Regions from separate parts of the Paucibacter hankyongi genome, predicted to be linked through region 1. Evidence: predicted binding sites of a transcription regulator. Region 1 holds the regulator's gene; the other holds the start of a gene.
The links. The regulator HrcA, encoded in region 1, represses chaperone genes, less so after heat shock. The targets are predictions, from matches to a motif close to TTAGCACTCNNNNNNNNNGAGTGCTAA.
Positions count from the first base shown of each region.

Region 2: a site for HrcA is predicted at 8,028-8,054, ahead of groES (co-chaperone GroES). Genes of this name have one in related genera too.

Region 1 covers NZ_JBBHJX010000018.1:3,916-18,610, reverse strand. The annotation lists gene WG899_RS19470 (hypothetical protein) at 411-1,466, opposite strand; gene WG899_RS19465 (hypothetical protein) at 1,463-2,773, opposite strand; gene WG899_RS19460 (DUF3987 domain-containing protein) at 2,948-4,339, opposite strand; gene WG899_RS19455 (hypothetical protein) at 4,385-4,657, opposite strand; gene WG899_RS19450 (hypothetical protein) at 4,752-5,801, shown strand; tRNA gene WG899_RS19445 (tRNA-Ile) at 5,924-6,000, opposite strand; gene hrcA (heat-inducible transcriptional repressor HrcA) at 6,066-7,085, opposite strand; gene WG899_RS19435 (NAD kinase) at 7,167-8,042, shown strand; gene recN (DNA repair protein RecN) at 8,042-9,772, shown strand; gene rapZ (RNase adapter RapZ) at 9,769-10,710, shown strand; gene WG899_RS19420 (hypothetical protein) at 10,776-11,084, opposite strand; gene mutY (A/G-specific adenine glycosylase) at 11,110-12,141, opposite strand; gene mutM (bifunctional DNA-formamidopyrimidine glycosylase/DNA-(apurinic or apyrimidinic site) lyase) at 12,126-12,959, opposite strand; gene WG899_RS19405 (tetratricopeptide repeat protein) at 13,038-14,695, shown strand, end outside.
Region 2 covers NZ_JBBHJX010000025.1:21,325-36,019, reverse strand. The annotation lists gene WG899_RS21480 (aminotransferase class III-fold pyridoxal phosphate-dependent enzyme) at 1-1,264, opposite strand, end outside; gene asd (archaetidylserine decarboxylase) at 1,318-2,193, shown strand; gene WG899_RS21470 (LysE family translocator) at 2,568-3,206, opposite strand; gene WG899_RS21465 (hypothetical protein) at 4,014-4,442, shown strand; gene WG899_RS21460 (hypothetical protein) at 4,439-5,791, shown strand; gene WG899_RS21455 (ATPase, T2SS/T4P/T4SS family) at 5,865-7,955, shown strand; gene groES (co-chaperone GroES) at 8,169-8,459, shown strand; RNA gene WG899_RS21445 (sX9 sRNA) at 8,508-8,581, shown strand; gene groL (chaperonin GroEL) at 8,640-10,289, shown strand; gene WG899_RS21435 (DUF1631 family protein) at 10,501-12,510, shown strand; gene WG899_RS21430 (alpha/beta fold hydrolase) at 12,511-13,398, opposite strand; gene yihA (ribosome biogenesis GTP-binding protein YihA/YsxC) at 13,455-14,270, opposite strand; gene WG899_RS21420 (c-type cytochrome) at 14,339-14,695, shown strand, end outside.

The sequences.
Region 1 (14,695 bases):
TAGGCATGGATCCAAGTTGGATGTGAATATGGATTCCATAGATAGATTTCCGTGGATAGATCGTGGATAGCGTCGATAGATTCCATGGGTATGGATTTCATCGATGAATTCCATACCTTCATCGATTTCATCGATTCCATAGGAATTCCATAGGAAGCAGAAGTCTTCAGTAAAAAGTCACTCGTGACTGCCGCGTGTTTTTGACCAACACCTACGAGCCGGCTGTGAGTTCTTGACCCCGATGAGCATGCAGACTTGTGACATCACCAAAGCAGATGTTCATGGCCAGATGCAACGGGACGCGGGAGTCCAAGTCGTCTCGGCGCAAGGATTCTGGGGATACCAGGGCACCTCAGTCACGCAAGTCACCCGTAACGCGCGGTACGTTGGCCCCGGAACGCAAGCGGGCGTCACAGGGCTCGCCGAACCTCAGCTGCCATAGCGCGCGCGCATTCCAAGTACTCACGAATCTCGGTCACTGTGGGCTTAACGCGCCCGGCCTTAATCTCCGGCAGGACTCGATCAACCAGCAGACGTACCTTGCTCTGCTTTGAATCGATCACACCTTCCACAGGCATGACCGGCTCGCACACCTGTTCGACAAGTGCGGTACTGACCGGTACCTCTGGCGTGACTGGCGAAATGACAGGCGGTACCGGCACCGCGCCCGACGGCATCACCGTGACCGGATCATCAGTCTTCGTCGGCGCGGATACTGCGGCCGCCAAGTCGATCCGCTGCAACACGAAGAACCAGCACAAGCAGGCAGTACCCTCCAGGATCAAGGCAAACAGAACTCCAATGGTCAATCCCATCGCACCACTGGTCACACCCAGAAGGCCAACAAGGCGTTCGGTCACCGGGTCGTCCTTCACCGCGGCCTTGCGGGCCTCCAACCGCTCCTGATTCTGTTGCCAGCGCCGAACCTCATCAGCCTCGGCTTCCAGCGCTGCAATGCGAGCCCTCAGGACCGCCTCGCGGGCATCGAGGCGTGAACAGTCGGCAAGGCAGCGCCTAGACCGCAACTGAGCCAGGTCTGCCTTGACTTCAGCCAATTCCATCAGAATCAACGAAGCAACGCGCCTGGGTGATCTTGCATGCGCGCTGAGGGATGCCTCCGTGGACACTGCGGCAGCCATACGCTGTGCACCGGCCTGCGCCTGTGCCGACAAAAAGTAGCTGGTTTGGCCGTACACGATGTATACGATGCACGCCGCCGAAATGGCGATGGCCCCTAGCCGGGGTAAGGCCGATACCTGGCGAAATATTGGCATCAGCAAATGTGCACCGAGTACAGCAACGATCCCCACGCCAGCGTGGAACAGCCGCTCATTCGGACTGCTACCGAGCAGACGCCCGGCCTCGACCGCAATACACAAGGAAATGCCACTTGCCAGTAGGGCGAGGGCCAGGCTAAGCGCCCAAGGAACGTCAAAGTTCACCACTTGAGGGATTGCGCGCTTCATGGATGAACTCCGTGCTGCAGTTCAGAGCTACCGTTTTCTGCCACGAGGAGCGGCATATGCACCGGAACTGCCACTCCAACCACCGACTGAGCAATTTCTGCTTGATGCGGCCAAGTGCTTTTCGCACCAAACGAATGACGATTTCGGATGCGCGCTGCGCTGCCTGCGCCCCTGGTTGGTTTGACTGGCCGGCGCACACCCTCCTGGTGTGCAGCGCTTCGGCGATGGACCAAGCCGGTGGCAAACAGATTGCACCCTGGGTAGGGCAAACACTGCACAGCCAGCAGCACACCACCCATGCGGTCCATCAATTCCTGCCGCAACGTTTTCCGCTCGACCTTGGCGTTATCGGCAAGTGCTGTGATCCGTCGGGCGGTATCGATCGCCGGCCAAGGTTCCAGCACTCGGAAGCAACCTTGACCGCGTGTGATCGACTGCCAGTAGCTGCCGATTTCGCCCCCCAGGCCAGCAGGGTCCATCTGCATACCGTCAAAGATCAAAGAAAGCCGCAAGCCATAACCAGCTACCGGGGTGAACTGGACTCGCCAGACATACCCTTGCAGTTCTTTGAAGAGCGTTGTCTTGCCTTTCATGTTCGCGAAGAGATGCTTGCGATCGCTTTGGACTTTGGCGAACGGTACTTTGACTTGGGCGGGCTCAGTTTGGTCCAGACTACGGCCACCCCAGTACGCGTCGGCTTCGGCCCGTTCGACGTCGTTCAAGGTCTCAATGAGTTCCGAAACTTCTTTGGGCGTAAGCCTCGACGCAAGATAGTCCAGTTCGAGTTCAACCAACGTGAAGCGCTGTACATGCTTGCTGACCCTCCCCATCAGTTCAATCAGCCGATCGGCGTTTCTCTCGTACTTCCCTTGCCAATCTGCAGCCCGCTTCCTAAGGCGACATTTCTTAGCCTCGGCACGCATTTGTAATACGAAGTCCTCGAGAACTTCCTCGACAGTGGGGCCAGTCACGGTGCGGGTACTCAAAGAGAAGCCTTCTAGGTGCCGGATTGCGTGTTCGCGGTAAGTGCGAAGGAAGAGCACCACGTAGGGGTGAAACGTGTACTGACGGCTGAACAGCCGCCAGTAGCCATGCAGCCAAGCTAGGTGTTGTGCAAGCACAGTGAACAGTTCTCTGGCTGGCCAACTGCGTCGTTGGCTGGTCACACGGACATTCATATCGCCCTCAACAACCAGGCGCATAAAGCTCAAGCAAAGACCAAGGCTTTCAAGATGGTTGCTGTTGAGCCTGTACCGACGCCCGGTTAGGTCAGCAAGTTCGTAGTCATGTGTAGTGCAATTCATCATGGTTTACTCCCGAAAAGCAATGGGCCACCCGGGCATTTGAGCGATGCGCAGTTGCAGGCATCGGCACGACAGTCAGGGTCGAACCAGTTGTTTGCTTTTTGATTTGCGCCCACGCCCCTGGGCACCACCACAGCCAGCGGGCTGTGGTGGTTTCTTGATCCGCCGTTCGGTGATTCAGTGGCCCAAGGAAAGGGGCTGATGAACACAAAGGAGATCCTTGCGTCCTTGCAGGAAGATCGATACACGGCCCTGACCGCAAAGCTCAGCCAGCGCTCGGTCAAAGCGCGCCTTGGACAGGCCGACGTTGAACGACTGACGGCGTACTGAGGTCAACTCATGGGCCCAACTACCCGTGACGGCGCAGTGTCGATGCAGGGCCTCACCCAGACGCTGTACGTCCACTTCGGCCTGGCTCGGCTTGACTGGGACGTCGGTCATGCGCTCGTACTGCTCAATGCTCCAGCGCCCAATGACATCAGCGGCCTGCATCACATCGAGTTGGATCTCGCCGTCAGTTCCGAATTCAAAAACATGCAGGACGCCGGCCAGGCGCAGGATGCGCTCGGAGTGGCGGGCGACGTAAGCATTCAAGGTCTGCCCACGCGAATGACCCCAGTAACGATTGCGCAGCTCTTCACCGCTGGCGATCAGGAACTCGCTGGCGTCTTTGGAGAGGCGCAATACGGGGCGATCCAAGCCCGATGTCACTTGCTTAATGCTGGCCTCGATCAGTGTTTTGACGCGCTTTTCGTAGGCTTCGCGGACCTCATTGCTGAAGGTCACACCGTGAAATGCCTTCGGGATTTGGGCGGAGCAAGCCTGAGCCACAAAAAGGCGATTCACCAAGCCGACACCGGCGTTGCTGCCGGCCAGCAACTGGTGACCGACGCCGTCGATACCCGGCTGTTCGGCCAACAGCATATTGAAGCGATGACCAGTGAGCGCAATGCGGCCGTCCTTGACTCGGGCGTGATTGATGTCGTCGCCATCGTTCAGTTTCGCGAGCGTCGGCGAGGCAGCCTTGACCAACTGCTTGCACTGTCCAGCATCGTCGGAGAAGAGTCCAACCCATTTCCACTCACGCAAGTGCAAGATCAAGCCCTCGCGAGTGATGTCCTCGGCGAAGAGTGCCGGGGCGATTTTCTTCTCCGCGTTCCCAAGGGTCCAGGCGCGTACTTCGCGATCAATTGGATCGCGCAGTTGTTTGTACGGAACAGACTTGCCTGCACTGGAGGCGACCTGGAGGTAGGCACTGAAGCCAATCGACGCATGCTGGCCGTTCGGCCAAGCTATGTCGGCGAGGGACTGGACCAGCAAGGAAGCGAAGGCCGGAAGCTGCGTTCCAGCGATTGCCGAATCGAGGCCGCCATAAGTTAGATTGCATGACATGCGACCTAAAAGACCGGGCAGATTGTTCGTCGGCGCGTTGGTCGTGTGGGGTCGCCAGGTTTGGTTTGTCTTTTGGCCGGGATAACCCAAAGACATCGGTAGCTGGACTGGGCCAGCACTGACAGTGGCGGCAAAGAGACCCCGGCCAGGGGTCAGCGGATTCATTTTGTACGGCATGGTGTTCCTTGCTGTTTGGGCTCTATGTGACAAAGTCAAAGTGGGTCAGTTCTTGATCAGTTGCTCGATGGCATCTGCTGGCCACAAGAGGCGACGATTCGGCAGCTTCAAGGGTTTAACCGTGAAATACGAGCCCGTTTGGGCGTAGCGTTTTCGCAAGGTTTGGGGACTTAGGCCTAGCTGGGTGGCGAGTTCATCGGTGGTCCAGCACCGGCTTTCGCGTGACAGGTCGCCAGGCGGCGAGCACTTCAGGCCATTCGCCTCTAAAAGTCTGCACGGTGTATCAGTCGGAAGCTCCATATCGGCATTGACATTCATCGAGGTTCTCCTATGTGTGATGGAACGTCGTTGATGGTAGGGATGCAGAGGCAAGGTGAGAATTACTGATGGGAGCCGCTTTTTGGTAACGCACATGACCAACAAAAAGATCGACAACACGCTTTACATACACCTCGCTAACGTCATAAACCAGGCGCTGCCACTTGAGTACGCCATCCGCGCAGCCCGCCAAGCGAACCCTCGCGAGATGGAGCAACTGGCGGAGATCGCAGAGCAAATCAAGCAGTACTGGCTGGCCCTTGGCGCCAGCGAGCAAGAGATTCAGCACGACCGTCTGGTCGACCTCGTGTGGGATGTGCTTCAGGTCGGGTTGCCGATGAGTCGGCGGCATGACCGTGTATTCACCGATCGCGCTTTTGTAGAGTTGATCAACAAGGGGCTGGCCGGAGCGAGGGCCTCGTTTGGTGAAGCGGTGCAGCCATTGCGCTTGCCTGCCACGGACTACTTTCGGATCTGCGACCTACTCAACGGCAACGACATTGCCAAATTACTCACCGTCGTAGCTCGACGTCTCTATGAGTCTCGGGACTACCAGCCTCAGGACGACATCGCGTTGGAGAAGTTCGTGCATGGCGTACGCGAGCCGATACGGCTGCATCCGGGCTTGGAGTTCGTCACGAAACACCGATCGGACAGCCACCGTGGGGTCGAACGCTTCGGCATCGTTTTGGACACCGAGATGGAGTTCGACACAGCCGATTTGCAACGACTCGTCCGAGAGTTCCTGTATCAGTTCGCCCAACGTAGGAAGGCCCTGCGTGCGCCGACCGCCGTGGATCCGACATCGGAGGAGTTGATTCAGGCATTCCTGACGGACGATCTTCTTGGTCGAGTCACTCCGCATAAGGCCGACCGCATGAATAGTCTTCTAGGCCCCCTAGCGGGGCTGCAATGCTGGGACTTGGTGGAGCAGTACAGGCAGGAAGAGAAGGCGTCTCCAGTCGACGACGCCGTAGCGGCAGTCCTTGCGATACTTCATCCGAAGGACAAGGACCTGACAGGCCATGCCGGCATGAAGAAGAATTTCTACACGGCCAGAACGGCGATCAATAGCCTGCCATTTAGCGGGGCGGCGCCCGTTAGCCGCGCCAAGCGCAAATTACCACCGAAAGCGAGCACATGAGGTGTACATCGCTTGGGCTCGAGGTTGATCGAGAGCGATCCAGTTTGCCTACATGACGCCTACATGAAGTCAGAAAACAATAAAGCGAATTCCGAAAAACTAGCTTAAGTGCTTGATTTAATTGGTAGGCCGTGCAGGACTTGAACCTGCGACCAAAGGATTATGAGTCCTCTGCTCTAACCAACTGAGCTAACGGCCCCCGAGGGGTTTCCAAACTTCCGGCGTTGCACCGGAAGCGCGCGATTGTATAGGGCTTGTGCAACGCTATTTCTGCGACAGCGCTTGACTGATCATTCTTGAGGTGATGTCAACGATTTGAATCATCCGGTCATAGGCCATGCGCGTGGGGCCGATCACGCCCAGGGTACCCACCACTTGGCCGTTGACCTCATAGGGCGCAGAGACAATCGACAATTCCTCAAACGGAACGACCTGGCTCTCGCCGCCGATATAAATGCGCACGCCTTCGGCTCGGCTCGACACGTCCAACAAACGCATCAGCTGCGTTTTCTGCTCAAACATATCGAACAAGCGCCGCAAGCTGCCCATGTCGTTACTGAAATCCTGCACGGTGAGCAAATTGCGCTCGCCCGAGATGACCACGCGCTCCTGTTCGTCCACCATCGCCTCGGTGCCCGCCTGAACGGCCGCACTCATCAGGCCGGCGATTTCGCCGCGCAAGGCGTCGACCTCATGCTTGAGTCGCTCGCGCACCGACTCCAGGCTCAAGCCTGCGTAATGCGCATTGAGTCGATTGCTGGCCTCGGCCAATTCGGTCTGACTCAGGTCCTGCGCGGTGAAGATAACGCGGTTTTGCACATCACCATCGGGCGAGACCATGATGACCAAGACGCGCCGCTCGCCCAAGCGAAGAAATTCGATGTGATGAAAAACGCTGGGCTTGCGCGGCGCGGTCACCACGCCAACAAAGTTAGAAAGACTAGACAGCAGATGCGCGGCGCTGGCAATCACGCGCTGCGGCTGGTCGGGCTGCAGCTGCGTTTCGATCGGCCGCGAGTCCGCCCCCAGCAGGCCAGGCTGAGCGGTCAGCATGGTGTCGACAAAGAGCCGGTAACCGCGAGCGGTCGGAATGCGGCCGGCACTGGTGTGTGGGCTGGCGATCAAACCGAGCTCTTCCAGATCGGCCATCACATTGCGGATCGTGGCCGGACTGAGCTCCAGCCCGGAGGCCTTGGAAAGCGTGCGGGAACCGACAGGCTGGCCGTCCGCGATATAGCGTTCAACCAGAGTCTTCAGAAGGGATTTAGATCGCTCGTCGAGCATGCGCACATTGTAAGTTCCAGTCACGGGGCCGGCACCGCAACTTCAACGGACTGCCATATCCCTGTGGTGTAATTCTTCTCCATGGCCAAACGTTTCCAGCATGTGGCAATTGTGGGCAAGCATCAGGCCCGCGGCATACGCCCGCTCCTTGAAGAAATTGCCGAGTTCGTCACGCGGCAAGGACTCGATGTTTCCTTTGAGCGCGAAACCGCGCTCAACACCGGCATCACGACTTTTGATGCGCTGGCGAATGATGCTTTGGGGGCTCATTGCGACCTCGCCATCGTGGTCGGCGGTGACGGCACGATGTTGGGCTTCGCCCGTGAGATGGCTCGCTTCGGCGTGCCGCTGGTCGGCATCAACCAAGGGCGACTCGGCTTCATCACCGACATCTCGATCGAAAAATTCCGTGAGGCCTTGGCGCCAATCTTGGCGGGTGACTTCGAGATGGAACAGCGCCCGATGCTGGAAGGCGCAGTCTGGCGCGACGGCGAAAGCATCTTCGAGGGACTGGCGCTGAACGATGTGGTGGTCAGCCGCGGCGCCACCGCCAGCATGGTCGAGTTGCGCATCGATGTCGGCGACGAGTTCGTGGCCAATATGCGCGCGGACGGCGTGATCGTTGCCTCGCCCACTGGCTCCACCGCCTACTCGCTGTCGGCCGGCGGCCCCATCATGCACCCCAGCATCGCCGGCTGGCTGCTGGTGCCGATTGCCTCACACACGCTGTCCAACCGGCCTATCGTGCTGCCCGATATTGGTGAAGTCCGAATGGAAATCGTTGCCGGCCGCGACGCCAGCGTCAATTTCGATATGCAAAGCCTGGCCAGTCTGCTGCATGGCGACCGCATCACCGTGCGCCGCTCTGCGCACAAGGTGTGCTTCTTGCACCCCAAGGGCTGGAGCTATTACGCCACGCTGCGGCGCAAACTGCGTTGGTACGAGGGAGTCAGCTGATGTTGCGGCGCATGAATCTGCGCGATTTCGTGATCGTGACCGAGTTGGAACTGGATTTCGGCCCCGGCTTTGCCGTGTTGACCGGGGAAACCGGTGCAGGCAAATCGATTCTGGTTGATGCCTTGCAGTTGGCGCTGGGCAGCCGCGGCGATGCCGGCGTGGTGCGCGAAGGCGCCGCGCGCGCCGAAATTTCTGCGGAATTTGACCGCCCGCTGCATCTGACCACTTGGCTGGACGAAGCAGGCTTTGACCACGCCGGAGGCACCTTGCTGCTGCGCCGCGTGATCGACACGCAAGGCAAGAGCCGCGCCTGGATCAACGGCAGCCCGGCCACCGTGACCCAGTTGCGCGACTTGGCCGACAGCTTGTTGGACATCCATGGTCAACATGCCTGGCAGGGCCTGACCCGACCGGCCGCCGTGCGCGCCCTGCTGGACAGTTATGCCGACGTGGACACCCAAGCGCTGACCCAGGCCTTCGGCAACTGGAAAACGGCCGGAGACCAGCTGAACGCAGCCGAGAGTCGCCAAGCCGAACTCTCGCGCGAACGCGATCGACTCGCCTGGCAAATTGGTGAAGTCGCACGCCTGAGCCCCGCGCAAGATGAGTGGGACGAGCTGAATGCCGAACATCAGCGGCTGTCGCACGCGCAGTCCTTGCTGGATGCCGTTCAAGGCGCCCTGCAGGCCTTGAGTGAGGCCGAACCCAGCGCCGAATCGCAGACCGACAGTGCCCTCAATCAGTTGGACAAGGTGCTGAGCTACGACGCCAGGCTCGAGCCCGCCGTCGAGGCGCTGCGCGGCGCCCAGAGCCAGATTCAGGACGCCAGCCACGCGCTCAGCACCTATCTGCATGGCACCGAGTTGGAGCCCGCCAGGCTGCAAGAATTGGACGAGCGCCTGTCCGCCTGGCTGGGGCTGGCGCGGCGCTACCGATGTGCTCCAGCCGGGCTACCCGCCTTGCTCTCGCAATGGCAAGCCGAGTTGCAGCAATTGGACGCCGCCACCGACTTGGATGCCCTGAACAAAGCCTTGACTGCGGCCCGAGCGGCTTTCGACCAAGAAGCCCGGCGCATCAGCGTCGCACGCGGCGCGGCCGCGCCCAAATTGGCCGTGGCGGTAACGCAGGCCATGCAACAACTAGGCATGGCAGGCGGCCAGTTCGAGATCGCCCTGTTGCCACAGGATCAGCCGCAAAGCTTCGGCCTGGAGTCGGCCGAATTCCTGGTGGCCGGTCATGCCGGCAGCACGCCTCGCCCCTTGGCCAAGGTCGCATCTGGCGGAGAGTTGTCCCGCATCGCCCTGGCCATTGCGGTCACGACATGTCAGCAAGAACAAGCCAACGCTGCAACCAGCGTCGGCACACTGATCTTTGATGAGATCGATGCCGGCGTCGGCGGCGCCGTGGCCGAAACCGTCGGGCGACTGATGAAGCAACTCGGCCGCGAGCGCCAAGTTCTGGCCGTGACCCATCTACCTCAGGTCGCGGCCTGCGCCGACCATCATTTCCTGGTCGCCAAGGCTGCCCGCAATGGCCAGACCTGCAGCGATGTGAGCCCCGTGCAGGGTGAAGCCCGGGTGGCTGAAATCGCCCGCATGCTGGGGGGCGAACGACTGTCCTCGACCAGCTTGGCTCACGCCCAGGAAATGCTCAGCCTTTCCTCAGCCCCCTCCTCCCTGCCCTCTTCCTCGCCCGCCTCCCCCTCGAGGACAAAAAAGGCCAAATCATGACGAACGAAGCGGTGGTCCAGCCGATTCCGGCGCCGCAAGGCTCATCTACCCAAGAAGCACCGGAAAGCCGGGTTGTGCTGGTCACCGGCATGTCCGGAGGCGGCAAATCGGTCGCCATGCATGCCCTCGAAGACGCCGGCTTTTTTTGCGTCGACAACCTGCCCGCCGATCTGCTGCTTGATTTTTTGCGGCTGGAGCAACAGCGCGGCGCCCGCCGCGTGGCCATCGCCGTGGACGTGCGCAGCGCCGGCTCGCTGCCACTCTTGTTGCCGCTGATCAAGCAACTGCGCACCGAAGGGGTTTCAATCCGCTCGATTTTTCTCGATGCCAGCACCGATGCCTTGATGCGGCGTTTTTCCGAAACGCGCCGCCCCCACCCGCTGCGCCAGGACTTGTCCACGCCAGGTAGCAGCGACGACAGCCACCGAGCGCTGCTTGAGGCGATCGCCCTGGAGCGCGAATTGCTGGCCGCCCTACGGGTTGAGTCCACCGTGCTCGACACCAGCCAATTGCGGCCCGCGCAGTTGCGAGCCTGGGTGCGTGACCTGGTGGTGGTGAAGGGCAACTCGCTGACCTTGGTGTTTGAATCTTTTGCCTTCAAGCATGGCGTGCCCAGCGATGCCGACTTCGTTTTCGATGTACGGGTGCTACCTAACCCCTATTACGACCGCGAACTGCGCCCCTTGAACGGACGCGATGCGCCGGTGGCCGCTTACCTGAAGGCGCAGCCGGAAGTGAGCTTGATGCTGGCGCAGATCAGCGAGTTCCTCAGCCGTTGGCTGCCCAATTTCGCCGCCGATCAACGCAGTTACTTGACCGTGGCCATCGGCTGCACCGGCGGCCAGCATCGCTCGGTCTATCTGGTGGAAACCTTGGCGGAACAATTTGGCCACCACGGCCAGGTGCTGAAACGCCACCGCGAGTTGGACGCCAAATAGGCGAGGCGACCTGGCCGGCGAAGCTCCCGGCCAATCAGGCCGTCAATCCATCATGCAGGTCAAACTCAGACCTGCGCCCGCGGATCATCTCCGGCCGACAACAAGGCCAGCAGAGCCACGGTGCCCAGCGGGCACAAAAACACCAGGGCCAGCATCCAGGGCAGTAATCCGCGGCCGCTGCGCCGCAGCGCCAGTGCCATAAAGACCCAATGCGCCATCAAGGCCGCGGCCAAACCGAGCGCCAAAAACGTCATCAGTGCCGGCGATGGCTCCCCGTCCACATGGGCCGCCGAGATCAAGAACCACAGGCAGCACGCCGCCGCCAGCAAGGCGACCAGGGCGGACTCGACGACATTCTTGACGGAGGTATTCATGGACTTAGGTGCAGGTGAAGTGAGTTCAGCAGACGATCATTTTCTTCAGCGGCGCGGGCAATGCGTATTCGGCTAAACGCTCCTTGGCCACCCAGGAGCCTGCCGTCATTGGCTCTTGATTCGAGACCAGTTCGGCGCGCCGGGTGTGCAGTATCCAATCAAAATGCGTCAACGCATGCTGGATGCGCGGCATGACCTCGAGCTGGGCCCCCAAACGCTGCGCCTCTTGCTGCAATGAGGCCTCATCGTCAAACAGAGGCAAGCTCCACAGGCCGGCCCAAACACCGGTGGCCGGCCGCTGCTGAAGCAAGACCTGACCCTCTTGCTCCAACCACAACCACCAGCTTTCGCGCCGGCTGCGCTTGAGCTTGCGGGTCTTGATAGGAAAGCGCGTCGGCTCCCCCTGCATGCGTCCCACACACAGCTCGGCCACCGGGCACAGCAAACATTGCGGCGAACGCGCCGTGCAGACGGTCGCACCCAAATCCATCAGGCCCTGCGTGTAGGCCTCGATTCCGGAGTCGGGAAGCAATTCACTGGCCATGCCCCACAAACGCTTCTCCTCGGCGCTGCTGGCCAGATCACCATCAAAAGCCAGCAAGCGCCCCAGCACACGCTTGACGTTGCCATCCAAGATTGCCACCCGCTCACCAAAACAAAAGGCCGCCACGGCCGCGGCGGTGGAGCGGCCTATGCCCGGTAGGCTTTGCAAGGCGAGCGCGCTGCGCGGGAATTCGCCACCATGCTGGGTCGCCACCGCCACCGCGCAGGCATGCAGATTGCGCGCACGGCTGTAATAGCCCAGGCCGGCCCACAAGGTCAGCACCTCGTCCAACGAGGCTGCGGCCAAGGCCGTCACTGTCGGGAAGCGCTCAAGAAAACGCTGGTAGTAGCCCAACACCGTGGCGACCTGGGTCTGCTGCAACATGATTTCAGACAGCCAGACCCGATAAGGGTCGCGCGTGTTCTGCCAAGGCAACGCATGGCGACCATGACGGCGCTGCCAAGCGATCAGCGTGCGGGCAAACTGCAAAGGCAGCTCTATCTCTTTTGACATTGGGGACAGAAAAATGTGGCCCGTTGGCCCTGAACAATGCGCCGAACGAGGCTGCCGCAGCTGAAGCAAGCTTGGCCCTCGCGGCCATAAACACGCGCTTGCATCTGAAAGCTGCCGGCCACGCCATGCGCATCCTTGAAGTCGCGTAGCGTGCTGCCGCCCGCATCCAGTGCCTGGGCGAGCACCCCCCGCACCGCCTGCGCCAGCCGCTCGGCGCGCGGACGACTGAGCTTGCCGGCCTGCAAACGTGGGTCAATGCCGGCTAGGTACAAGGCCTCGCAGGCATAAATATTGCCGGCGCCCACCACGATGTCACCCGCTAGCAAGGCCTGTTTGATGGCCACACGCCGGCCGCTCAGACCGGCATGTAAATGGGCGCCATCAAAGCGCGCATCAAAGGGTTCCAAGCCCAGCCCGGCCAGCAATTTAGCGGCCGCGGGCGAATCCAAGGCCTCGGCCCACACCACCGCGCCGAAGCGCCGCGGGTCGGTCAGTCGCAACAACCCGCGATCCGTCAACAGGTCGAAATGATCATGTTGCGCCGCCTCGGGCGCCACACCCGGCGCCGTGAAAGCCAAGGAGCCAGACATCCCCAAATGCAGCAGTAAACCACCGCTGGCCACCGGGCGAGACAAGGGCAGCCACAGGTATTTACCGCGGCGGGCGACCGCGCCGACGCGGCCACCGGTCAAACAATCGGGCGCCAAGCCCAAGGGCCAACGCAAGGGCTTGCCCAGGCGCGTTTGCAGCACCGTGGCACCCTCGATGGCATCGGCAAAGGAGCGGCGGGTGACTTCAACTTCGGGGAGCTCGGGCATGGCCGGATGATATCGGGGCAGAATGCCCACTCGCCCCGCAAGCATTCGGCGGGCGCAAGTATTGATGCAGGAGCTTTCATGCCCGAGTTTTCCCGTCGCAGCCCACCGTTGACGATTGCCATGCTAGCTGCGGCCTTGATCAGCAACGCCGCCTTGGCCGCCCCCGCGCCTGCGGTGCCCGCCAGCGCCGCGTCCGCCGCAGCGTCGACGCCGGCTGCAGCCGCAGAACCGCTGCGCAATTCGGCCATGGACGCCCCGCTGTTCTACCAGTTGCTGGTCGGCGAGATGGAGCTGCGCAGCGGCCAACCCGGCGTGGCCTTCCAGGTCCTGCTCGACGCGGCGCGGCGCACCGGTGATGACGAGTTGTTTCAGCGGGTCATCAATATCGCTCTGCAGGCTCGTGCCGGTGATCAAGCACTGATCGCCGCCAAGGCTTGGCGCGACGCCAAACCCAAGTCGCAGGCAGCACATCAAATGGTGATGCAGCTATTGGCCCTGCTGAATCGTCCGGCCGAGGTCCCCGACGTGCTGCGCTCCTTGCTGGAGATCAGCCCAGCGGAGCAGCGGCCCGGCGTGCTGGCCTCACTGCCGCGCCTGTTCCAGCGCGCGGCCGAACCCAAGCAAGTGCTGCGTGCCTTAGAGCCGGTATTGCGCACCAGCGCGCAGCGCGCCGACACGCGTGAGATTGCCCAGGTCGTGCTGGGCCGGTTCTACTTGGCCGCCGGTGAAACCAAGCGCGCACTAGAGCTGGCGCGTGAACTGGTGAAGCAAACGCCCGAGTCGGACGATGCCATGCAACTGGCGCTGGACCTGATGCCGAACGAGGCGGACGCCGAGGCCTTGGTGCAGGCCCGACTGAGCGCCAGCCCGAACAACCATCTGCTGCGCCTCGCCTATGGGCGCGCGCTGGCACGCAGCCAACGCCCGGCCGAGGCCGCACGCGAATTCCGCACCGTCACCGAAGGCTCACCCAACACCGGCTCGGCCTGGTTTGCTCTAGGCTCGCTGGAGTTGGAGCTGAAGCATGCAGACGCGGCCGACAAGGCCTTGCGCGAATACCTGCGACTGCTGGGTGAATCGCCCGCAACCGCCGCAGAGACCGAGGGCTCCATCACCTCCGAGGCGCACCAACAAGCTTGGCTGATGCTGGCTCAAGCTGCAGAAATGCGCGGAGACTTGAAGGGTGCAGAGGCTTGGCTGGTCAAGGTCGATGCTCCGCAGCGGCAGTTGGAAGCCGGCTACCGCCGCGCCTCGCTGATGGCCCGCCAAGGCAAGCTGAACGAGGCCCGAAAGCTGCTGCAAGCGCTGCCCGAATCGAACCAAGAGGAACTGCGCGCCAAGCTGATGGCGGAATCTCAATTGCTGCGCGATATGCAGCAATGGAAGGCTGCGCACGAAGTACTGGAGCGTGCCAACGAGCGCCTGCCCGACGACCCGGACCTGATTTACGAGCAATCGATGATGGCCGAGAAGCTCGGCCGCCTGGATGAAATGGAGACCCTGCTCAAGCGGGTCATTGCCATCAAGCCGGATCACCACCACGCCTACAACGCGCTGGGCTACTCGTTGGCCGAGCGCAATATCCGTCTGCCGGAAGCGCGCGAATTGATCGCCAAGGCGCTCGGCTTTGTGCCTTCGGAGCCCTTCATCCTCGACAGCATGGGCTGGGTCGAATACCGGCTCGGCAATCTTCCCGACTCGCTGCGCTTCTTGCGCCAGGCCTATGCCGCCAGGCC
Region 2 (14,695 bases), on a different contig from region 1:
GCGTTTGCAGACGGTCCAAGAACACCTTCATGGCGCCCATCACATAGGGGTGGGCGTTGAAGGTGCCGCGGGCGAAGCAGATGTCGGCCGGGCGCTCTTCGCGGAAGCGCTTCATCAGCGCGGCCTTGCCGCAGACCACGCCGACCGGCAGGCCGCCGCCCAGGGTCTTGCCGTAAGTGACCATATCCGCCCGCACGCCGAAGTACTCTTGCGCGCCACCGGGTGCCAGGCGGAAGCCCAAGAAGACCTCGTCAAAGATCAGCACAATGCCGTTCTCGGTGCAGACCTGGCGCAGCTTCTTCAACCAGGCGGTGTAAGCCGCGCGGTCATAGCCCGCACGGCGGCTGCTGTCCAGCAGCTGCGAGTCGCCCGGCGCGCCGGCGTTCGGGTGCAGCGCTTGCAGCGGGTTGATCAAGACGCAGGCCACGTCCTTGCGGGTGCGCAACACCTTCAGGCTGCGCTCGTCCATGTCTTGCAAGGTGTAGGTTTCGCGCGGCGGCAAGGGGTTGCCGATGCCGGGCTGCACATCCTCCCACCAGCCGTGGTACGCGCCGCAAAAGCGCACCAGGTTCTTGCGCCGGGTGTGATAACGCGACAGGCGCACTGCCTGCATCACCGCCTCGGTGCCGGACATATGAAAGGACACCTCGTCCTGGCCAGAGATGGCCTTCAGGCGCTGCACGTTCTCGGCCACGCAGGGGTGGTAAGCGCCCAGCACCGGGCCGAGCTGATGGGTCAGCGCAATGCCTTCGTCCACACACTCGCGGTAGAAGTCGTAGCCGAAGACGTTGACGCCGTAGCTGCCGGTCAGGTCGTAGTAGGCGTTGCCGTCCAGATCGACCACCTGCACGCCGGAGGAGCTTTGCAAAAAGCTGCCGGTCTTCAGGTGCTGGCGCAGATAGGGGCTGAACTGGAAGGGCACACGGTAGCTGCCGGTGAACTGCAGGTCGGAGATGGCCTCGCGGGCCTGGGCCGACATGGCGATGCTCTTGGGGCTGCTTTGCGCCAAGGACTCCGCCAAGCGCTTGAAGCCGACGCGGCGGCGGCTGACGACGTCCTCGGGCGCGCCGTCCGAATTGAAGAAACGCGCCTCGTCGTAGGCGTAGCCCGGAATCCAGCCGGCCAGGCGCTTGGCCATGCGCGAGTGCCCGGCCAGCGAGCGGTGCTTGGCGCGCGACAGCTCAAGGCGGCGCTTGGCGCGCGGCAAGGTCCAGGCCAGTGCGGCCAGGGCCAATGCGGAAAGTGCAAAAGTTTGATGTTCCATGGGATGGGCAAGAAGTCCAGTCCCTTATCTAAACAGCGCTGCTTGACAGCCTCATGAATATGACAATCTCTGTGCGAAAGATGCTCCAACAGGAGGATCTCAATTTCCTGCTCACCAACCGCATTCCGCGCATTGCGCTAACCCGTTTGATGGGCAAGTTCAGCCAGATTCGCAGCCCGCTGCTGGCCAAGATGTCCATCGCCGTCTGGCGCTGTTTCACCGACCTGGACCTGAGCGACGCCAAGAAACAACGCTTCGACAGCCTGCACGACTGCTTCACCCGCGAGTTGCTGCCGGGCGCGCGCAAGGTGGACATGCGCGAGGACGTGCTCAGCAGCCCTTGCGACGCCATCGTCGGCGCCTGCGGTCGGGTGGAAGGCCGCCAAGTCTTTCAGGCCAAAGGCTTCCCCTATTCGATGCAAGACCTGTTCGGGCCGACGCAAGACACCTCCGCCTTTCAAGACGGTATGTTCATCACCCTGCGCCTGACCTCGGCCATGTACCACCGCTTCCATGCGCCGCAGGACTGCACGGTCGAGCATGTGACCCATATCGCCGGCGACACCTGGAACGTCAACCCCATCGCCTTGAAGCGCGTCGAGCGCCTGTTCTGCCGCAATGAACGGGCGGTGCTGCGCACCCGGCTCAAAAGCGGCGAGCCGATTGCCATCGTGCCGGTGGCCGCCATCTTGGTGGCCAGCCTGCGCCTGCACTTCCTCGACCTCTTGCTGCATGTGGACTACCAAGGCGCCAATGAACTGCCCTGCCAGGCCAGCTTCAAAAAGGGTGAAGAGATGGGCTGGTTCCAGCATGGTTCCACCATCATCGTCTTCGTGCCCAAGGGCTTTGAACTCTGCCCCGGCATCAGCACCGGCACGCAGATTCGCATGGGGCAGGCGCTGCTGCAGCGGGCAAATACTCAGGCGTGAGTGCGCTTGGTGTTCGGTTGCTCCGCTGACCTTGCCGATGATTGGGGCTTGTTCGGTAGGCACAGCAACCCGAACGTTTGGCGTTTCAACAGTAGCGCAAGCCCATCCCGAAGGTGGCCTGGCCCGACGACGGGCGATTTGTGCCCGGCCGAGAGCGCAGCGAAGCGGGGCAGGCGCGCGCAGCGCGCTTCAACTTCTGACTTGGCGGCACTTGTTTGAGCGCAGTGAGCTCCAACGAACGTAGCGAGTTTGCCGCCGCTGACCCGCGCAGTGAGCACCGAGGGCAGTCGGCTCGCAGAGCCGACCCGGGCACCATGAGCACGGCGGCGGGCCGGGTCACCTGAGCGAGCCAGTACGCCGCCAAGCCCTAAATTTCAGCGCTCAGCCAAGGCCAAACGCAGCGCCAGTCCAATGAAGACCGTGCCCGCCAACCAATTTAAGCCGCGTTGGGCGCGGGTGGAGCGCTTGAGCACCTGGCTGAGCGCGCCGGCAAAGTAGGTGATGGAGCCAAAAGAGATCAGCGTGGCGACGATGAAAATCAGCCCCAGTTGGGCGATCTGCCAGGCCACCGGGCCTTTTTGGGCGGTGGCGGCATCGTCCACAAACTGCGGCAGCAAAGCCAAGAAGAAAAACACCACCTTGGGGTTGGTCAGGTTCATCACCACACCGCGGCTGTACATCTTCAGGGGACTCAAACGCAGCTGAGCCTGCTCGGCCAAGGGCCCAACCGGCGCGCGCAAGACCTGATAGGCCAGATAAGCCAAATAGGCCGCGCCCAACAGCTTGAGCACGGTGAAGGCCAAAGCCGAGGCGGCAAACACCGCCGCCAAGCCCAAGGCAATCGCCGCCGAGTGCACCAACAAACCGGTGCACAAGCCCAGCACCACATAAAAGCCAGCGCGGCGACCCTGCATGGCGGACTGCATCAGCACGAAGACATTGTCCGGGCCAGGGGTGTAGCCCAGCAGCAAGGCCAGGGTGAAAAAGGTCAAGGCGGTGTCGAGCGTCAGCATGATGGGGCGGCGTTTGATGATTCAGATCGGGGCAACCCGAAGCGCGCCATTGTCACTCGCCCCGCTCACCACAAAAAAGCGCCCGGACAGACCGCCTCAATCTCAATAGCCCGCCGTCGCGCCAAGTCTTCCCCAGGGCTACCGCCCGAAGATTTGTCAGCCGATGTTCGTCGGGGTCTTGTGTTCTCGGCAATTCAAGTCACAAACAAAGGGCACGCATTCTTGCGGCCTTGCAGCGCGTCGATTAGAAGTTCTTTGTGCCTAACGTCGTAAACAACCGCAATCGCCGCGGCTTGTATCAGCGACTGGCTTGACCCACTCCTCGTCAAGTTCTTGATTGGGCGCTTCAGCCCCCTGCTGGCAACCGGTGCTTCCATCGTAGATGACCGGATTCAAGTACAGCCCGGCCACCGTCACTCTAAGCCCCCTCCCCACCAGAGACGATACGGGGAAGAATCTGCGTCACGCAGTGTGCTGGCGTGCAAAAGACGTAACAGGCCAACGAGATCAATCGCGCGCAATCCAATGGTTTCACGTGCAAACAACATAGCGAGTCGATATACCGGGATTACCAGCCTCAGGCCAATATTCGCGACGAATCCAGAAAATCCTACCGAACTACCTGTTGTGCCAGCGAGAACTCCTGGCGTTGCGATGAGAAATGCGTCCAGTGTTTCACCGTCTACGGTGGAAACACTCAGGTCCCTGGGAGTGACCATCAGGGCATTTTCAGGCATCCTGTTGCTGCTTGAAACGCTGCCGTTCGAACCATGTACGCCTGTCGCAACAACTGACAAGAGGTCGCCCATGAGTACACCGCAAAACGACGATATCAATCAACTAGTCGACCGTGCCCAGAACAAGTTGCGCGAGGATGCGCTGGGCTCCCAGGGGACAGCGGCGCGCAGACCCCTCATAGGTGTCAGTTTGAGCGTGCTGGCGTGGCTTGCGGCCATCTTCCTGTGGGGCTGGCAATTGTGGCCACAAGGGCCAAACGATGCTGAGATTGGTAAGGAGCTGGAGCTGCTCATCGGCGAGGCGCGCGACTCCGTGGAACGCTACGTCAAGGTCAACAATGAACTTCCCGTGCAACTACCCGCTCCTGCGCTATCCCTGGTCATCGGCTATCAAGTGATTGATCCGGCGGTTACACCGCCGCGCTATGCCCTCAATGGCCGGATCGGCCATGTTTCCCGGAGTTGGACCAATGCCGCCGCGCCGGGAGGTGCCCAATGATCTGCCACGGCTCACGCAAGCAAGAACGTGGTTTCACGATCCTCGAATTGTCGTTCTTAGTCGCCATCATCGCCATTCTGGCTGCCATCGCCCTGCCGTTTTATCGGGATTATGTGGAGCGAGCACATCTGGCCGATGTTCTCGTGGAATACGACGCCATGCGCGAGAAGGCGCAGATTGCCGCCCAGGAGAGCAGTCGCGATCTCTGCAACTGGAAAATCACGTGGAACGGCCGCGACAAAGATCCCGAAACTGCCCTTATCGAAACTATCGTCGGCGATGGCATCAAGGCCCTTGATCCGAGTCGCTGGAAGCCCGCACTGACTCATTTCACGAGTGTCACCGGCAATGATCAAGCGGCCCCGCTCACCGTGCAGTTTGGAGGCATCGGACCCGAAGGGGTTGCACGCACGCGCCTGTTAGCCGCCGAGTTCCAGAGAATCGGCGCCTTCAACCAGTGGGTGCGTGATTCCGCCATTGTCGCCACTTTCACCGTGCTCCTCGGGCAATGCAAGAGCGGTCACCCGGCATCAACGATCGTTGCGACCACGGTCACGCAGTCGCCCGCGGTCGCGACGCCGGCGCCGTCCTGCACCGCGGCCCAGCAACTCAACGCCGACCGCTCGCAGTGCGTTCCCAAGGTCTGCGCCAAGGGTTTGGTCCTCGATCCGGCCAGCGGTGCCTGCAATCCGGGTTGCAAGCCAGATGAGTACGAGCCGATGTTTCTGGTTCGCGGCGGATTTACGGAAGGCTTCAACCAGCCCAAGAGCGGTCCTTACATCTGTTTCAACCGGACGACGGAGGCCTGTCCGCCTGAGCGGCCGATGGCCGGAATCAAGGACGGCGCCCGCATTTGCGACCCGATGTACGGCAACCAGCCCACGATTGCGGCGGCCCCCAAACCAGCCGGGTGCAGCCGCGGCGGCGCAGCTTTGAGCCCCTTCACCGAAGCGACGCTGGCGCAAAAGCTGCCCTACAAGGCGGTGGATTGCGCGGGTAATGATCCCAGCATGTGCGAGATGATGGCATCGCCTCACGGCGCGGTGACCTGCCCGGCCGGCAGCTTTCCCGCCGTCAAGCTCGTCAACCGGGCAGATGGCACTCGTGATGTCGAGCGGCTCTGCATGCCGGCGGAGCAATGCAAGGTGGATTACTGGCGGCAGAGTACGCAGTTGGACGACTGCACAACCTTCGATCCGTCTCGTTCCAATACCAAGCCATTCCAGTGTACCTATTGCTGCGCCGGCGACAACTGCAACGGCTTCGATCTGGACGCGTCCGGCAACAAGGGAGATGCCTACTCACCGGCGTGCCCCGTAAACCCAGCGCTGTTCGTTCACTGGGACTGACAACCATGGCCAAATTGTTGCCCAGGCACTCCTGTCGCCTGACGCGGCAGGGTCTCCTCATGAAAGAAATGCCATGACCCACTGGCTGCTCGATCTCGCAATCAAGGCCTACCCGGCGCGCAATATTTCTCCGCAGACTCAACTGCCGGAAACGCCCGGCGAGCGTTGGGAACTGGTTGCCGCGCTGGCAGGCGTGACGTCCCACGAACTGGCGCAGATGGTGGCCGACCGGTTCGCTCTCAAGCGGGCATCCGTGTCACAAATCAACAAGCACCTCGCCCAGGTACTGCCGGCCCGCATTGCGCGGCGCCATGGCATCCTGCCGGTCAGTGCCGATGACCGGACCCTGACAATCGTCTGCTCCGATCCGACCGATGACGAAGCAGTCAAGGAAGCCGCTTTCGTTTCCTCGCGGCACATCGAACGGCTGATCGCCCCACCGCACGACATCGATAGCTGGATGACCCTGCTTTACGCCCAGGGTGCCGCGGGAGACCGGTCGAACAAGCTGAAAATGCTCGATCTGGATGACCGCGAAGTCGCCATGGCGATAGGCGACAACGCACCGGTTACCCGCCTTTGCCGCGCACTCTTAAAAAAGGCGATCGATGGCCGCGCCTCGGACATCCACGCCCACCCCTTTGCCGGGGGCGGGGTCGTCCGCTTCCGCATCGATGGCGTCTTGCATCGGATCGCCACCCTGCCCGGCGAGATTCTCGACGCGGTGCTGCGTTTCTTCAAGGCACAAGGCAAGATGGATCCGACCAATAGCCGAGTGCCACAGGATGGTCGGGCCAGCGTCACGCTGGGCAATCTTAGCTACGATCTGCGTGTTTCCTCCCTGCCGGCCACTGGCGGCGAGAGTCTGGTTATCCGGATCCTCGATCCGTCACGTGTCTACAGTCTGCAGGAGAGTCATTTCGCCAGCGCCACCAGCATGGCTTTGCGCCGCATATCGGCCAGCGCCAATGGGCTATTCCTGCTCACAGGGCCTACCGGCAGCGGCAAGACATCGACGCTGTATGCCCTGCTTGCCGCGCTCAATAACGTCTCCCGTCGAATCATCACAGTCGAGGAACCGGTCGAGTATCAAATTCCCGGCATCACCCAGATCGAAGTCAACGCGCAGGCCGGCCTCGGTTTCGAAACAGCCCTGCGCGCCATCCTGCGCCAGGACCCGGATATCCTCCTGATCGGCGAAATCCGCGACAAGGAGACTGCCGATATCGCGGTCAATGCCGCACTGACCGGACACCTGGTGTTCGCAACACTGCACACCATGGACGCCATGCGGGCCATACCGCGCCTGGTCGAATTGGGAGTCCGACCTACGGTCCTTGCTGATACGCTGGTTGGAGTCATGTCGCAACGCCTTATGCGCAAGCTGTGCACGCACTGCCGAGCGCCCGTGGTCGAGCCCCTGGCGCCGTTGGAGCGACTGTTCCGCGACCTGACCGACGAATCTCCGGTATATCGGGCTGTCGGCTGTGCCGAATGCAATTACACCGGGTACAGCGGACGCTTGCCCGTCGCAGAGGTCATCGAGGTCAATGACAGGCTGCGCGCAGCCTTTCTCGCGAACAGGATTGACAACGCCACACTGGTGGGAGCGCTACCCGATGGCTGGCAAAGCATTCAGGTCAATGCGGCGAATTGGATTGTTTCGGGTGAATCGACGCCGGAAGAAGCCTATGCCAATCTTGGCACGGCCTTCTGGACTGCCTTGAGCCATTCCAGTAAACGGCGTGTGCCAATTCAGGACGCAATCGCCCAAGCGAGCAATCACTCATCTGCCACGGCCCTGACCGCCTTGGTCGTCACACCCGATCCCGCTTTGGGCAATCGGCTTGTCGATCTGCTCGGGCATGCTGCCTACCAAGCCCGCTGGGAGGCTACCGGCTCCGGAGCACGGGCCATCCTTGAGGCCAATCAGGACGTGCAATTGCTGATCGCGGATACCGCAGCCGGAGGGGACTCCGAAGACATGCTCCGCAATCTGCGTCGAGAACTGGCCTGGTCCGGCTTGCCGGTGATCTTGCTGGTGGACCCGGCTGAATCGGACTTCCTGGCCCTGCTCGAGTCATTTGGCGTAACAGATTTTCTGCACAAGCCGGTTGTGCCAGAGTTGCTGATTTCGCGCGCACAGTCCGTGCTTCACCGCTGAATAGTCTGTCTACGACTTCAATAACCAAGAACAGGACTTGAAAGCGTCACACCCGCCCATATAATTCGATTGCTAGCACTCAAGCCAATCGAGTGCTAACGACCCAAGATACCCGGCCGGACCGGGTGTCCGAGGTCTCGAATATCCCTGACCGGTTCACTGGCCCCGCCAGCACCCGGCCCAACGAAGACCCGAAACTCTCTAGGAGATGTGATGAACCTGCGTCCTCTGCACGATCGCGTGATCGTTAAGCGCCTCGAACAAGAAACCAAGACTGCCTCGGGCATCTTCATCCCTGACGCCGCCGCTGAAAAGCCGGACCAAGGTGAAGTGCTGGCCGTCGGTAACGGCAAGCGCAACGACCGTGGCGACCTGATCGCCCTGAACGTCAAGGTCGGTGACCGCGTTCTGTTCGGCAAGTACTCGGGCCAGACCGTCAAGGTTGATGGCAATGAACTCCTCGTGATGCGCGAAGAAGACCTCTTCGCTGTGGTCGAGAAGTAAAGCTACTGCGCGACGCGCTGGCGTCGTTGGGCGGTGCTCGGAATCCTCACGTGCAGCAAGCACGCTCCGGTTCCTCCGCTCCGTCCGCCTAGCCAGAGCGCCGCTCGCTACGCTTTTCTTCTCAACCATTGATTGGGCAAGCAAAAGCGTGGTCCTTATTCACGAATTTGGAGAAATTTCATGGCAGCAAAAGACGTAGTTTTCGGCGGCGAAGCCCGCGCACGCATGGTTGAAGGCGTGAACATCTTGGCCAATGCGGTCAAGGTGACCCTGGGTCCTAAGGGCCGCAATGTGGTGCTGGAGCGTTCGTACGGCGCGCCTACCGTGACCAAGGACGGTGTGTCCGTGGCCAAGGAAGTCGAGCTGAAAGACAAGCTGCAGAACATGGGCGCGCAGATGGTCAAGGAAGTCGCTTCCAAGACTTCTGACAACGCCGGTGACGGCACCACGACAGCTACCGTGCTGGCTCAAGCCATCGTGCGCGAAGGCATGAAGTACGTGGCCGCCGGTATGAACCCGATGGACCTGAAGCGCGGCATCGACAAGGCTGTGACAGCCCTGGTCGCCGAGTTGAAGAAGGCTTCGAAGGCCACCACCACTTCCAAGGAAATCGCTCAAGTTGGCTCGATCTCGGCCAATAGCGACGAGTCGATCGGCAAGATCATTGCTGACGCGATGGACAAGGTCGGCAAGGAAGGCGTCATCACCGTCGAAGACGGCAAGTCGCTGGACAACGAGTTGGACGTCGTCGAAGGTATGCAATTCGACCGCGGCTACCTGAGCCCTTACTTCATCAACAACCCTGAGAAGCAAGCCGCTCTGTTGGACAACCCTTTCGTGCTGCTGTACGACAAGAAGATCTCCAACATCCGCGACCTGCTGCCTACGCTGGAGCAAGTGGCCAAGTCGGGCCGCCCGCTGCTGATCATTGCTGAAGATGTGGACGGCGAAGCGCTGGCGACCCTGGTGGTCAACACCATCCGCGGCATCCTGAAGGTTGTGGCTGTGAAGGCTCCTGGCTTCGGCGACCGCCGCAAGGCCATGCTGGAAGACATCGCCATCCTGACTGGCGGCAAGGTCATCGCCGAAGAAGTCGGCCTGACTCTGGAGAAGGTCACTTTGGCCGATCTGGGCCAAGCCAAGCGCGTCGAAGTGGGCAAGGAAAACACCACCATCATCGACGGCCTGGGCGCTGCAGCTGACATCGAAGCTCGCGTCAAGCAAGTGCGTATTCAGATCGAAGAAGCGACCAGCGACTACGACCGTGAAAAGCTGCAAGAGCGCGTGGCCAAGCTGGCCGGCGGTGTTGCACTGATCAAGGTTGGCGCTGCCACCGAAGTCGAAATGAAGGAAAAGAAGGCCCGCGTTGAAGACGCCCTGCACGCCACTCGCGCTGCTGTGGAAGAAGGCATCGTGGCCGGTGGTGGCGTGGCTCTGCTGCGCGCCAAGCAAGCGGCTGGCGCCATCAAGGGCGACAACGCTGACCAAGACGCCGGCATCAAGCTGGTGCTCAAGGCCATCGAAGCTCCTCTGCGCGAAATCGTGGCCAACGCCGGTGGCGAAGCCTCGGTGGTCGTGAACGCTGTGTTGGCCGGTTCGGGCAACCACGGCTTCAACGCTGCCAACGACACCTACGGTGACATGATCGAAATGGGCATTCTGGACCCGACCAAGGTGACACGTACTGCGCTGCAGAACGCCGCTTCGGTTGCTTCGCTGATGCTGACCACCGAGTGCATGATCGCTGAAACACCGAAGGACGACGCTCCTGCCGGTGGCATGCCTGGCGGCATGGGCGGCATGGGTGGCATGGGCGATATGGGCATGTAATGCCTGCGGGGTCAGGACTTGCCTTCACCGGCAAGACCCGGCCCCCATCGCTCGGCACTTGAGATGCCGATCGGTGAGAGTTTTCTCACGCAAAGGGGAGTCGCGAAAGCGGCTCCCCTTTTTTTCGTCCCGCCAGGGCTCAATATGTCATGCTGGCGGTCACTCCGTGCTGCCGATTGATAATCAAAGCCTCCCTGGCCAAGCCTTTTCCATGTCCTCGCGTCCGACCCTGCAATCTCTTTTAGACGAAGCGCTGAGCGAAGCGCCGGCCTTGAGCCGCCATTTGCTCAACACGATCCAAGCCGCGCTGGACTCCCGCACCCAATATTTCCCCCTGCTGGAAGGCTGGCGCCGCATGCGCGCCCGCTTTTGCCAGGACTTCCAGTCAGCCCTGATTCCCCTGATTCAAAGCGCAGGACAAGGGCACGACCCGCTCCAGCAGCAGCGCAGCGCCGGCGGACTGGACTCTTTGCGCCTGGTGGATGAGCGCCAGGCCCTGCAGGATGTGGCCATTGCCCATGTGATCCAGGCGGTGGAAGACCAATCTCGCCCCGAGTTGCATCAACTCGGCAATTTCTTTGCCGCGCTGCGCGGCACTGCGCGCGCCCGCAAGAACGAAAACCCGCTCCGGCCTGCACTGTTTGCGCAAGCCTTGCTGCAGGCCTTGTCCAGTACGGAGATGGAGCCACAGCGCCGCTATGAGTTGATGCAAGTGGCCGCCACCCCCATGGCCCAGGACCTGCACCGCATCTATGGCCAGTTATGCGCCAGACTACGCGCGGCCGAGCTGAGTCAGTTGGTGGCCAGCCACGCGTCCAGAAGCCAAGACACCAATGCCGCCCACCGCTTTGCGCTGGCCAGCCGCCACAGTGAACCGGCCACGCTGGACGGTTTGGCGCGCCGTGTGCAGGAGCACAACACGCGGCCGCAGGGCATTGGCGCCAGCGCATCGGGCCAGGCGCCGGTCTTCATCGCCAAGGCCGGGCCCGATATGTTGAGCCGGCTTTACGACCAAATCCTGGCCGACCCGCGCTTGTTAGCACCGCTGAAAGCCTTGTTGGCCCGGCTTCAGGTTGCCGTGGTGCGCTTGTCGCGCAATGACTCCAGCTTGCTGCATCGCCAAGACCATCCAACTTGGGCCCTGCTGAACCGGGTGGCAGCACATGGCATGGCCTTCGAGCGGGCCGATGACGAGCAATTCCAAAGCTTTCTACGCAGCATGGACGTTGAGGTTCAGGGGCTGATTGACGCCCCCTTGCCCACCGCAATGCTGTTCGAGCAGACGTTCAGCCGAGTGGACAAGATGCTCAGCAAGCAAGCGCAACAGCGCAGCGAACGCAGCGCCGCCGCCCTCGCCTCACTAGAACGCGAACAGTTGCGCAAGCAGTGGCTGGACCTGCTGCGCGAGCAACTCAGGGCGCAGACCGCTGATGCCCCGTTGGGGCCTCGGCTGCGCCAGTTCTTGCAAACCGCATGGGCCGAGGTGATCGTGCAGGCCATGGTGCTGCATGGCCGCGAGTCCGAGGCGGCCATGGCCCGCATTGAATGGGTCGACGAGTTGCTGGAGAGCCTGCACACGCCGATCGACGAGCCCGCTCGCCACGCACTGCGCCAGCGCTTGCCGGCGCTGATCGACGCCTTGCGCTCGGGTTGCGAGGCCATCGCGCTAGCCGCTGACAAACGTGAATCGGTGATGCAGGAGTTGATGCAGCAGCACAGCCGACTGCTGCGAGGCATGAGCGCACTGGATGAAAGCGACACCGTGCCGCAGTCGCTGGCAGACGCCAACGGATCCCGCGAACTGAGCCAGGAAGAATTGCTGCAGCGCTTGTTGAACGAGCGAGAGTCGCAACTGCCCGAGCATTGGGCTCACACCCGCGTCGACCGCGGCGAGTTGCCAACGGTGCCGGTGCAGTTGTACGACCAAGACAACCAGCGCGCCTCGCTGGCTGCCATCAAGGGCTGGATGGACGCGTTGCATATCGGCGGCTGGTACCACCTCTTCATCCAAAGCGACTGGCTGACCGCGCAGATCGCATGGATCAGCGACAACCAGCAGTACTACCTATTCGTCGGCCAAGACTCCGACGAGCGGCACTCATTGACCCGCGCAGCCCTGGAACGTTTGCTGGCCAATGGCCTGATCACCGCCCTGGACGAAACCAGTCTGCTGCAACGCGCCGTCGACACCTTGATGCAGGACCTCGCCCAGCAAGGCTAATCAGATCGAAGCCACAAAGGCTTCGATCGCCTCGCAGATCAACTGAGGCTGCTCGTGAATGATCCAATGCGTCGCACCCGCCACGCGGCGCAACTGCATCTGCGGCACGAACTGATCCAAACCCTCCAATAGCGCCGGCGGCAAGGCCGTATCGGCCTCACCCCAAATCACCAAGGTCGGCAGCGCCGCCGTCACGAATTCGGGTGCAAAACTGAGCGTCATCAGCGAGCGATCCGTAGCCGTTGGCGGGCGCAGCGGCGAAGCACGGTAGTAGTTCAAAGGACCACGCAAACCGCAGCCCCATATTGCGCGATAGCGTTGCCGGGTGCTCGCATCCAGCCAAGTGGCCGCGCCCATCTGGGTCAAGAAGGGCCAGAGTCGCTCGTAGTCATTGGCAGCGAGCAGTGCTTCAGCGTCCGGCCGGCACAAGAAGTTCATATAGGCGCTGGCGGCTTGCTGAGCCGGGTTGCTTTGCAACTCGCGCAGAAAGGTCGCCGGGTGCGGCGAGTTGATGATCACCAAGCGGCGCATCAGATCGGGCCTTTGCACGGCCAGATTCCAAGCCAGCGCGCCGCCCCAGTCATGCGCCACCAGCGCCGCCAAGGGCTCTGTACCACCCCAGGCGATCAAGGCCGCGATGTCCTGCATCAAAGGCTTGACGCGATAAGCATCCACCTCGACGGGCGCACTCGAATGCTCGAATCCGCGCAGATTCGGCGCTAGGCATCGGTAACGCTTCCCCAGGCTGAGCATCACCTCGTCCCAGATGAAGGCGCCCTCGGGAAAACCGTGCAAGAACAACAGCCGGGGCGCGCCTTCCGGGCCACAAGCGCGGCAAGACAGGCTGATGCCATGGGGCAGCAGCACATCAAAGCTGTCTATTTGCATCCACCACCCTTCCTTTTCAGCCGCCCAGTATCCGGGCGGCACGAGGGCTCAGCGTGTCATACCGGTGACAGCGGAGTTGCGGAGTTTGGATTTGCCTCGACATTTGTGCCCTGGGCTTCGGCAGCCACGGCAGCCGCAACTGCAGCGGCATTGAATTCCGCTTCGGTCACCACGCGCGCCGCCTGCACCCAGGCATGCAGGGTCTGCGCCACCTTGGCGACGCCGAGTTTCTTCAGGGCCGAGAACAGCGTCACGGTGATGTCCGACGCCTCGGTCTCCAGCTGTTTCATATAGGCGCGGGTGCCAAACAAAGCGGCATCGGCGTCCTTGCGATTGAGCTTGTCGGCCTTGGTCAACAAGACCAGCAGCTTGACTTCGCCAGAGCGCACGCGCGGCTCAACGAACTCCAGCAACTGCTTGTCCAGATCGGTCAGACCCAGACGCGAGTCCACCATCAGCACCACACCCGAGAGGCTACGCCGCACCGCCAGATAGTCGGCCATGACCTTTTGCCAACGCAGCTTGGCGGCCTTGGCCACCGCGGCATAGCCATAACCAGGCAGGTCGGCGAACCAGGCGTTGGCGGCATCTTTGGGACCGAGCTCAAACAAATTGATATGCTGCGTCCGACCAGGTGTTTTGGAGGCAAAAGCCAAGCGCTTTTGCTGAGCCAAGGTGTTGATCGCGGTGGACTTGCCGGCGTTGGAGCGGCCCACGAAAGCAATTTCGGGCAGCTCACTCGCAGGCAGATGCACCAACTCGCTGGCCGTTGTCAAGAAACGGGCCGTGTGGGTCCATCCCAACACCACCTTGTCCGATGGCGATGTCTCAATTTCCGCAGAATGCTGCGGCACAGAAGAGGTGTTGGTCATGAAGTGTTCTGGCTGAATGGATTGCCATTGTAAAATCTTAAAGTTGCGCTTACCGAATCTATAAATTCATGACTAAGACTGCCGCTTTCCTGTTGTCGGGCCTCCTGCTTGCCGCTTCGGCCGCAAATGCCAACGAGGCCAAGGCCTCTTCCAAGCCTGATCTGGCCAAGGGTCAAGCCATTTCGGCCCAGGTTTGCGCCGCCTGCCACACGGCAGACGGCTCGCGCGGCAGCCCCGCCAACCCCATCCTGCAAGGCCAGCACCCCGAGTACTTGGCCAAGCAATTGACCGAATTCAAGTCCGGCGCCCGCAATAACGCGGTCATGAAGGGCATGGCTTCGACCTTGTCCGACGAGGACATCAAGAACGTCGCCGCCTTCTACGCCTCGAAGACCGCCAAGGCCGGATTTGCCAAGAACAAGGAC